Regions from separate parts of the Azoarcus olearius genome, predicted to be linked through region 2. Evidence: riboswitches for the same ligand, from Rfam matches in the RefSeq annotation. Region 2 holds a riboswitch; the other holds the start of a gene.
What was found. Region 2 has a riboswitch for glycine ahead of gcvT (glycine cleavage system aminomethyltransferase GcvT). Riboswitches for the same ligand answer to the same signal wherever they lie in the genome.

Region 1 (3,852 bases), 190 kb from region 2:
GCTCGACGTCTCCGGCAAGCTCCTTGAGGTAGCCGGCGAGGCCTTCCGGGTAGCTCCAGGTCTTGGTCAGCGCCGGACCGGCCGCCTGCTCGATATCCAGCCGGACCGACACGCCGGACAGCAGCACGGCCTTGCTGCGCAGCAGGCGTTCGAGTTCGTTCATCGGCACGCGCGGCGCCTCGAAGTACTTCGGATCGGGCCAGACCCGCACCCGGGTGCCGGTCTGGCGGCCGCAATCGCCTTCGATGCGCACCGCACCGATGTTCTCGCCGCCGTCGCTGAAGTCGATGCGGTGGATCTTGCCGTCGCGCTTGACCTCGACCTCGACACGGGTGGAGAGCGCATTCGTCACCGCCACACCGACGCCGTGCAGGCCGCCGGAGAAGGCGTAGGCGCCGTTGCCTTCGCGCTTGTCGAACTTGCCGCCGGCGTGCAGCCGGGTGTAGGCGAGCACCACCACCGGCACCCCTTCCTCGGGATGCAGGCCGACCGGAATGCCGCGGCCGTCGTCGGCCACGGTGACCGAGCCGTCGAGGTGCAGGGTGACGTGGATCTTCTTCGCGAAGCCGCCGAGCGCCTCGTCGGCGGCGTTGTCGATCACCTCCTGGATGATGTGCGCCGGCGAGTCGGTGCGGGTGTACATGCCGGGGCGCTCGCGCACCGGCTCCAGTCCCTTGAGGACGCGGAAGGAGGATTCGTCGTAGGTCTTGCTCGTCATGTGGTGCCTGGTGCAGCCGGGTTCGGATCGGGCGCAAGGATAGCAGGCGGACGGGGTTTGCTCCTCCCTCTCGGAGGAGAGGGCGCAGGTCCTTACTCCCAGCGCTCCCGGTACGAAAACGTCGGCAGCCGCCAGCCGCGCCAGATGGCCAGCAGCCGCAGCGTGAGGCCGGCGGCGAAGCTCGCGGCGATGTTGATCTGCTCGGGCACGGCGAAGTGGTGCAGCGCGAGGTAGAGCGCGCACACCGCGAGCGACACGCTGGCGTACAACTCGTGGCGGAACACCACCGGCACCTGGTTGCACAGCACGTCGCGCAGGATGCCGCCGAAGATGCCGGTGATCATGCCGGACATGATCACCACCGGCGTGGCGTAGCCCATCTCCAGCGCGACGCCGCAGCCGATCAGCGAGAAGGCGATCAGGCCCATTGCGTCGAGCACCAGGAACACGGTCTTCAGATGGTGCATGTAGCGCGCCACCAGCGTGGTGAGCAGGCCGGCGGAGATCACCAGATAGACGTACTCCGGATGTTGCGTCCAGCCAATCGGGAAGTGGCCGAGAATCATGTCGCGGATGGTGCCGCCGCCGAGCGCGGTGACGAAGGCGATGACCGCGACGCCGAAGATGTCCATGCTGCGGCGGCCCGCGGCGAGCGCGCCGGACATCGCTTCGGCGGTGATCGCGATGAGGTAGATGGTGGTCAGCATGAGGCCACTCCCCGCAGGATGGGCGCGGCGGCGCGGGAACATGGGCGGGAACTGCCGACCGGGCGGCAAAGGGATGAACACATGACAGGGCTTCCTCGAAAAGGCCGGGCGCAGCCAGGTCGGCCGCAGCTGCGGCAGCCTGTTGCGCTGTTATGCCTCTCCCCCTGTCCTGTTACCTGAGAGTTTCAGCGCCCTTGCGGCGCCTGCCCCTTCGGTGGATCGCAGACGCTGAGGGTTCAGCGCCCGATCGCTCTCCAGACGGCTAACGGTTTCTCGCGGTTCGGTGTGCCTGAGCGATTATGGGAGTTTGCGCCTTCGGCGGAGGCCGGCGCGCTGGGCGCAGGGCCTCGCTCTCCCGCGAGATCGACGGATTATCCGGGGCGGACGTGGGCTGGTCAAACCGGTCCGACCAGTGCGCGTGCGGACCATGCGGCTGCGTGGGCGGCAGCACTGTTGCGACCCGGCGGCCGGACGCAAAAAAGCCCTCGCCAGTGAAGGCGAGGGCCGAAAGGACTGGAGCGCGGGGAGGCGCTCCAATTGCCGCAAATTGTTGTGCTGCGTGTCTTAGTGGAACTGCTCTTCTTCGGTCGAACCGGTCAGCGCCTTCACCGAGGACGAACCGCCCTGGATCACGGTGGTGACGTCGTCGAAGTAGCCGGCGCCCACTTCCTGCTGGTGCGACACGAAGGTGTAGCCCTGTTCGCGAGCGGCGAATTCCGGCTCCTGAACCATTTCCACGTAGTGCTTCATGCCTTCGCCACGAGCGTAGGCGTGGGCGAACTTGAAGGTGTTGTACCAATTGACGTGGATGCCGGCCAGGGTGATGAACTGGTACTTGTAGCCCAGAGCGGACAGCTCGTCCTGGAACTTGGCGATGGTGGCGTCGTCGAGGTTCTTCTTCCAGTTGAAGGACGGCGAGCAGTTGTAGGACAGCAGCTTGCCCGGGCAGGCGGCATGCACGGCCTGCGCGAATTCACGGGCGAAGCCGAGGTCCGGCGTGCCGGTTTCGCACCACACCAGGTCGGCGTACGGGGCGTAGGCGACACCGCGGGAGATGGCCTGTTCCAGACCGTTCTTGACGCGGTAGAAGCCTTCTTGCGTGCGCTCGCCGGTCAGGAAGGGCTTGTCGTTGGCGTCGTGGTCGGAGGTGATCAGGTTGGCGGCTTCCGCGTCGGTACGGGCCAGGATCAGGGTGGAGACACCCATCACGTCGGCGGCGAAACGGGCCGAGATCAGCTTCTCGATCGCTTCCTGGGTCGGCACCAGCACCTTGCCGCCCATGTGGCCACACTTCTTCACGGCGGCCAGCTGGTCTTCGAAGTGCACCCCGGCGGCGCCGGCGGCGATCATGTTCTTCATCAGTTCGAAGGCGTTCAGCACGCCGCCGAAACCGGCTTCAGCGTCCGCCACGATGGGCAGGAAGTAGTCGATGAATTCCTTGGAGCCCGGCTCGATGCCACGCGACCACTGGATTTCGTCAGCGCGCTTGAAGGTGTTGTTGATGCGGCGAACCATGGTCGGCACCGAGTCGTAGGCGTACAGCGACTGGTCCGGGTACATGGTTTCGGAGGTGTTGCCGTCGGCGGCGACCTGCCAGCCGGACAGATACACGGCCTCGAGGCCGGCCTTGGCCTGCTGCATCGCCTGACCGGCGGTGATCGCGCCGAAGGCGTTCACATAGCCCTTCTTGGCGCCGCCGTTGACCTTGGCCCACAGGGTTTCCGCGCCGCGCTTGGCCAGCGTGTATTCGATCGGCAGGGAGCCACGCAGGCGCACCACGTCGGCGGCGGAGTAGCCGCGCTTGATGCCTTTCCAACGGGGGTTTTCGGCCCAATCCTTTTCCAGGGCGGCGATTTGCTGTTCGCGGGTCAGGGTCATGATGCGTCCTTTTGAGAAGTGGCTATTCGGTTTCAACCTGCGTCGCCGGGTGGTGAGCCCCGGCGACCTTCGACTGCACTGCCGACATCGCTTCGAGGGAGAAAGCTGCGTCGGTTGAAGGGCAGTATAGGGACCATCCTGCGTAGCAGCAATATGTCTTATATAAGATATAAGAAAAAATTTTCTTCCGTAAAATCATCGTTTTGAAAAAGTCGTTCCACGATACAAAATGCAAATCAGCGTTGTGAAACGAAAAGTGGGGTACGGGCTGTTGCGCCGCACAGGTCAGGGGCCGGCGGCGTTCCTGGAATAGGTCCAAAGGTGGATGGTGCGGTGCTTGCTTGGAAAGGCGGCGTGGTCTTTCCGGGTCGCTAAATCGATTGCGGAAGGAAGGTATAGAAGTGTAAGTTTTACTTATAAATAAATAAGCGCACCTTTTGCCTCGCGGTAGAACCGCCGCGCGGAAAGGGCGTAGCCACAGAGAGGCGCACATGCATCCTTCGGCGAACCTGGACCTGTCCAAGGTCTATCGCAACTGCGTGTTCCAGT
Region 2 (3,852 bases):
GATCTCGTCCGGGTTGGGGCCGAGGTGCCGGTGGATGAAGGCGTCGCGTTGTTCGAGCTGGGCGAGCGGGGCGGAGAGCAGCGTCTGGGGCATGGGGTACTCGGGAGAGGCGGCCTTCCACGCGTGCCGCGCGGAAGGCAGTTGAGGCGGTGGATCAGTCGGCGATTTCGGTCGCGTAGCCGGCTGCGTCGAGCAGCGCCGAGGTGTCGCCGGCGTTGGCGGGCTTGAGCTTGAACAGCCACGCGGCGTAGGCGTCGGCATTCACGCTCTCCGGGGCATCGGTAACGCTGTCGTTGCGCGCGATGACTTCGCCGGCCACGGGGGCGTAGATGTCGGAAGCCGCCTTGACGGACTCGATCACGGCGCAGGCTTCACCCGCGCTGACAACCCGGCCGGCTTCCGGCAGTTCGAGAAACACGACGTCACCCAGCGCGGCTTGCGCGTGGTCGGTGACACCCACGGTGAGGGTGCCATCCGCCTCCAGGCGGATCCACTCGTGAGACTTGGTGTACTTGAGATCGTTGGGGATGGTGCTCATGGACAAGACTCCGTTCAAATAATGCTTCTGAAGTTGAGCAAGGGCCGGTATCAGACCAGCGCCTTGCCATTGCGTACGAAAGGCAGTTTTACGCAGCGCGCCTTGAGGCGCTTGCCGCGCACGTCGACTTCCACGGTGTCGCCCGCCGCGACGCCGGGCGGGAGGCGGGCGAAGGCGATGGCGCGCTGGAGCGTAGGCGAGAAGGTGCCGCTGGTGGTTTCACCTTCACCGTCAGGGGTGAAGACGGCCATGTGGGCGCGCAGAACACCCTTGTCCTCCAGGACGAGACCGAGGACCTGCCGGGTTGCAGGCGCGGCAAGCAGCGCCGTCTTGCCCACGAAGTCCCGCTGTTCGTCCTTCAGGTCGATCGTCCACCCCAGGCCGGTGTCGAGCGGCGAAGTGCTCTCGTCCATGTCCTGGCCGTAGAGATTCATGCCCGCTTCGAGCCGCAGGGTGTCGCGTGCTCCCAGCCCGCAGGGCTGCACGCCTGCTGCCAGGAGTTGTGCCCAGGCGGCTTCGGCTTTGTCGGCCGGCACGGCGATCTCGAAGCCGTCTTCGCCGGTATATCCGGTGCGCCCCACGAAGTAGTCGCCAAGTTGGGCGCCGGAGAAGGGCGGCAGGCTTTCGCTGCCGGCACGTAGCTCGGGGAACGCCTTCCAACTGGCCTCACGCGCGTGGGGGCCCTGCACCGCGATCATTGCGAGGTCCCGCCGTGGCGTGAGCGTGACGTTGGCCGGCATCTCCCCGATCTGTCTGCGCATCCACTGCACGTCCTTGTCGGCCGTGCCGGCGTTGACGACGATGCGGTACTGATTGTCTGACAGGCGATAGACGATGAGGTCGTCGATGACGCCGCCGGTCGGATTGAGCATGCAGGCGTAGAGGGCTTTGCCGGCAGTGCGAAGCTTGGCGACGTCGTTCGCCAGCAGGCGACGCAGCCACGCCGTGGCGTCCGGGCCGGTCAGGTCCAACGCGAGCATGTGTGAAACGTCGAACATGCCGGCGTGGCGTCGCACTGCGTGATGTTCCTCGATCTGCGAACCGTAGTTCACGGGCATCTCCCAGCCCGCAAAATCAACCAGGCGGGCCTGAGCCGCGAGGTGGCAGGAATAAAGAGGCGTGCGTCTGGCTGGAGCGTTCATCGCGAGGGTTCCGTTTGGATCAGAAAATAAAAAAGGGCGAAGCCCGCCCTAGCGTGCTTCGCCCCATCTGTCCCTTGTACCTGAGAGATTCCAGCGCATCGCCGGGTGCCCCTTCGGTGGATGCGCACAATACGATTGCCGCATCTCTCTCCAGACTTTCACTGCGTTCGCGCGGTCCCTTGTGCCTGAGCGATTCCTGGGGGTTACGCCTTCGGCGGTCCGATGTTGTCATCGAACACTCTCCCGCGCGACCCGCGGACGATATCACCGCCTATCGGCTTCCAGCAACCGGGGGCTTGGATGAGGTCTCGGGCGGTGGCGCGCCATCTTGATTTGCGGAACCTCTGCGACAGTCCGACAGATACGTGTGCAGGTGCGTTCTTGTTGTCCGGCCGTTGCGTGTACACATATGCAGGGGTGCGCGGTGAGGGTTCGAATACCAGGGCGAGGGAGCGCATCGGAAAGTCGCGTTGAAGGCGCGGCGCTGAGCGCTACAAAAATTTCTTCATTTTCCGGTTGACGACTTTGCTGTTGGTGTCCATAATCTCGTTTCTCTGCTGCAGCGATTGCAGCGCTCTTTAAAAAGTTGAACAACCGATAAGTGTGGGTGCTTGGTTGTTGTGTGGCGAGCCGCTTCGGCGGTTTTGTTTCGCAATGATTAGGTGCTCATGTCAGTAATGACTTTGAGTGCTTTGTATGGATTGAACTTAAGAGTTTGATCCTGGCTCAGATTGAACGCTGGCGGCATGCTTTACACATGCAAGTCGAACGGCAGCGGGGGCTTCGGCCCGCCGGCGAGTGGCGAACGGGTGAGTAATGCATCGGAACGTGCCCAGTCATGGGGGATAACTACGCGAAAGCGTAGCTAATACCGCATACGCCCTGAGGGGGAAAGTGGGGGATCGCAAGACCTCACGTGATTGGAGCGGCCGATGTCAGATTAGCTAGTTGGTGAGGTAAAGGCTCACCAAGGCGACGATCTGTAGCGGGTCTGAGAGGATGATCCGCCACACTGGGACTGAGACACGGCCCAGACTCCTACGGGAGGCAGCAGTGGGGAATTTTGGACAATGGGCGAAAGCCTGATCCAGCCATGCCGCGTGAGTGAAGAAGGCCTTCGGGTTGTAAAGCTCTTTCGGACGGAAAGAAATCGCGCGGGCTAATATCCCGCGTGGATGACGGTACCGTAAGAAGAAGCACCGGCTAACTACGTGCCAGCAGCCGCGGTAATACGTAGGGTGCGAGCGTTAATCGGAATTACTGGGCGTAAAGCGTGCGCAGGCGGTTTTGTAAGACAGGTGTGAAATCCCCGGGCTTAACCTGGGAACTGCGCTTGTGACTGCAAGGCTAGAGTACGGCAGAGGGGGGTGGAATTCCACGTGTAGCAGTGAAATGCGTAGAGATGTGGAGGAACACCGATGGCGAAGGCAGCCCCCTGGGCCTGTACTGACGCTCATGCACGAAAGCGTGGGGAGCAAACAGGATTAGATACCCTGGTAGTCCACGCCCTAAACGATGTCAACTAGTTGTTCGTAGAGGTAACTCTGTGAGTAACGCAGCTAACGCGTGAAGTTGACCGCCTGGGGAGTACGGCCGCAAGGTTAAAACTCAAAGGAATTGACGGGGACCCGCACAAGCGGTGGATGATGTGGATTAATTCGATGCAACGCGAAAAACCTTACCTACCCTTGACATGCCTGGAACCTTGGTGAGAGCCGAGGGTGCCTTCGGGAACCAGGACACAGGTGCTGCATGGCTGTCGTCAGCTCGTGTCGTGAGATGTTGGGTTAAGTCCCGCAACGAGCGCAACCCTTGTCATTAATTGCCATCATTCAGTTGGGCACTTTAATGAGACTGCCGGTGACAAACCGGAGGAAGGTGGGGATGACGTCAAGTCCTCATGGCCCTTATGGGTAGGGCTTCACACGTCATACAATGGTCGGTACAGAGGGTTGCCAAACCGCGAGGTGGAGCTAATCCCTTAAAGCCGATCGTAGTCCGGATCGTAGTCTGCAACTCGACTGCGTGAAGTCGGAATCGCTAGTAATCGCAGATCAGCATGCTGCGGTGAATACGTTCCCGGGTCTTGTACACACCGCCCGTCACACCATGGGAGTGGGTTTCACCAGAAGTAGGTAGCTTAACCTTCGGGAGGGCGCTTACCACGGTGAG

Region 1: it holds a riboswitch for glycine, as region 2 does, so the genes downstream of both, dqs_RS06040 (trimeric intracellular cation channel family protein) here and gcvT (glycine cleavage system aminomethyltransferase GcvT) in region 2, are expected to answer to the same signal.

What each region holds. Positions count from the first base shown of each region.
Region 1 covers NZ_CP016210.1:1,284,374-1,288,225, forward strand. Annotated here, with positions in the region: gene dqs_RS06035 (DNA topoisomerase IV subunit B) at 1-718, opposite strand, end outside; gene dqs_RS06040 (trimeric intracellular cation channel family protein) at 811-1,425, opposite strand; glycine riboswitch at 1,692-1,793, opposite strand; gene aceA (isocitrate lyase) at 1,990-3,303, opposite strand; gene dqs_RS06050 (AraC family transcriptional regulator) at 3,795-3,852, shown strand, end outside.
Region 2 covers NZ_CP016210.1:1,472,918-1,476,769, forward strand. Annotated here, with positions in the region: gene gcvP (aminomethyl-transferring glycine dehydrogenase) at 1-93, opposite strand, end outside; gene gcvH (glycine cleavage system protein GcvH) at 155-538, opposite strand; gene gcvT (glycine cleavage system aminomethyltransferase GcvT) at 589-1,680, opposite strand; glycine riboswitch at 1,843-1,936, opposite strand; rRNA gene dqs_RS06900 (16S ribosomal RNA) at 2,384-3,852, shown strand, end outside.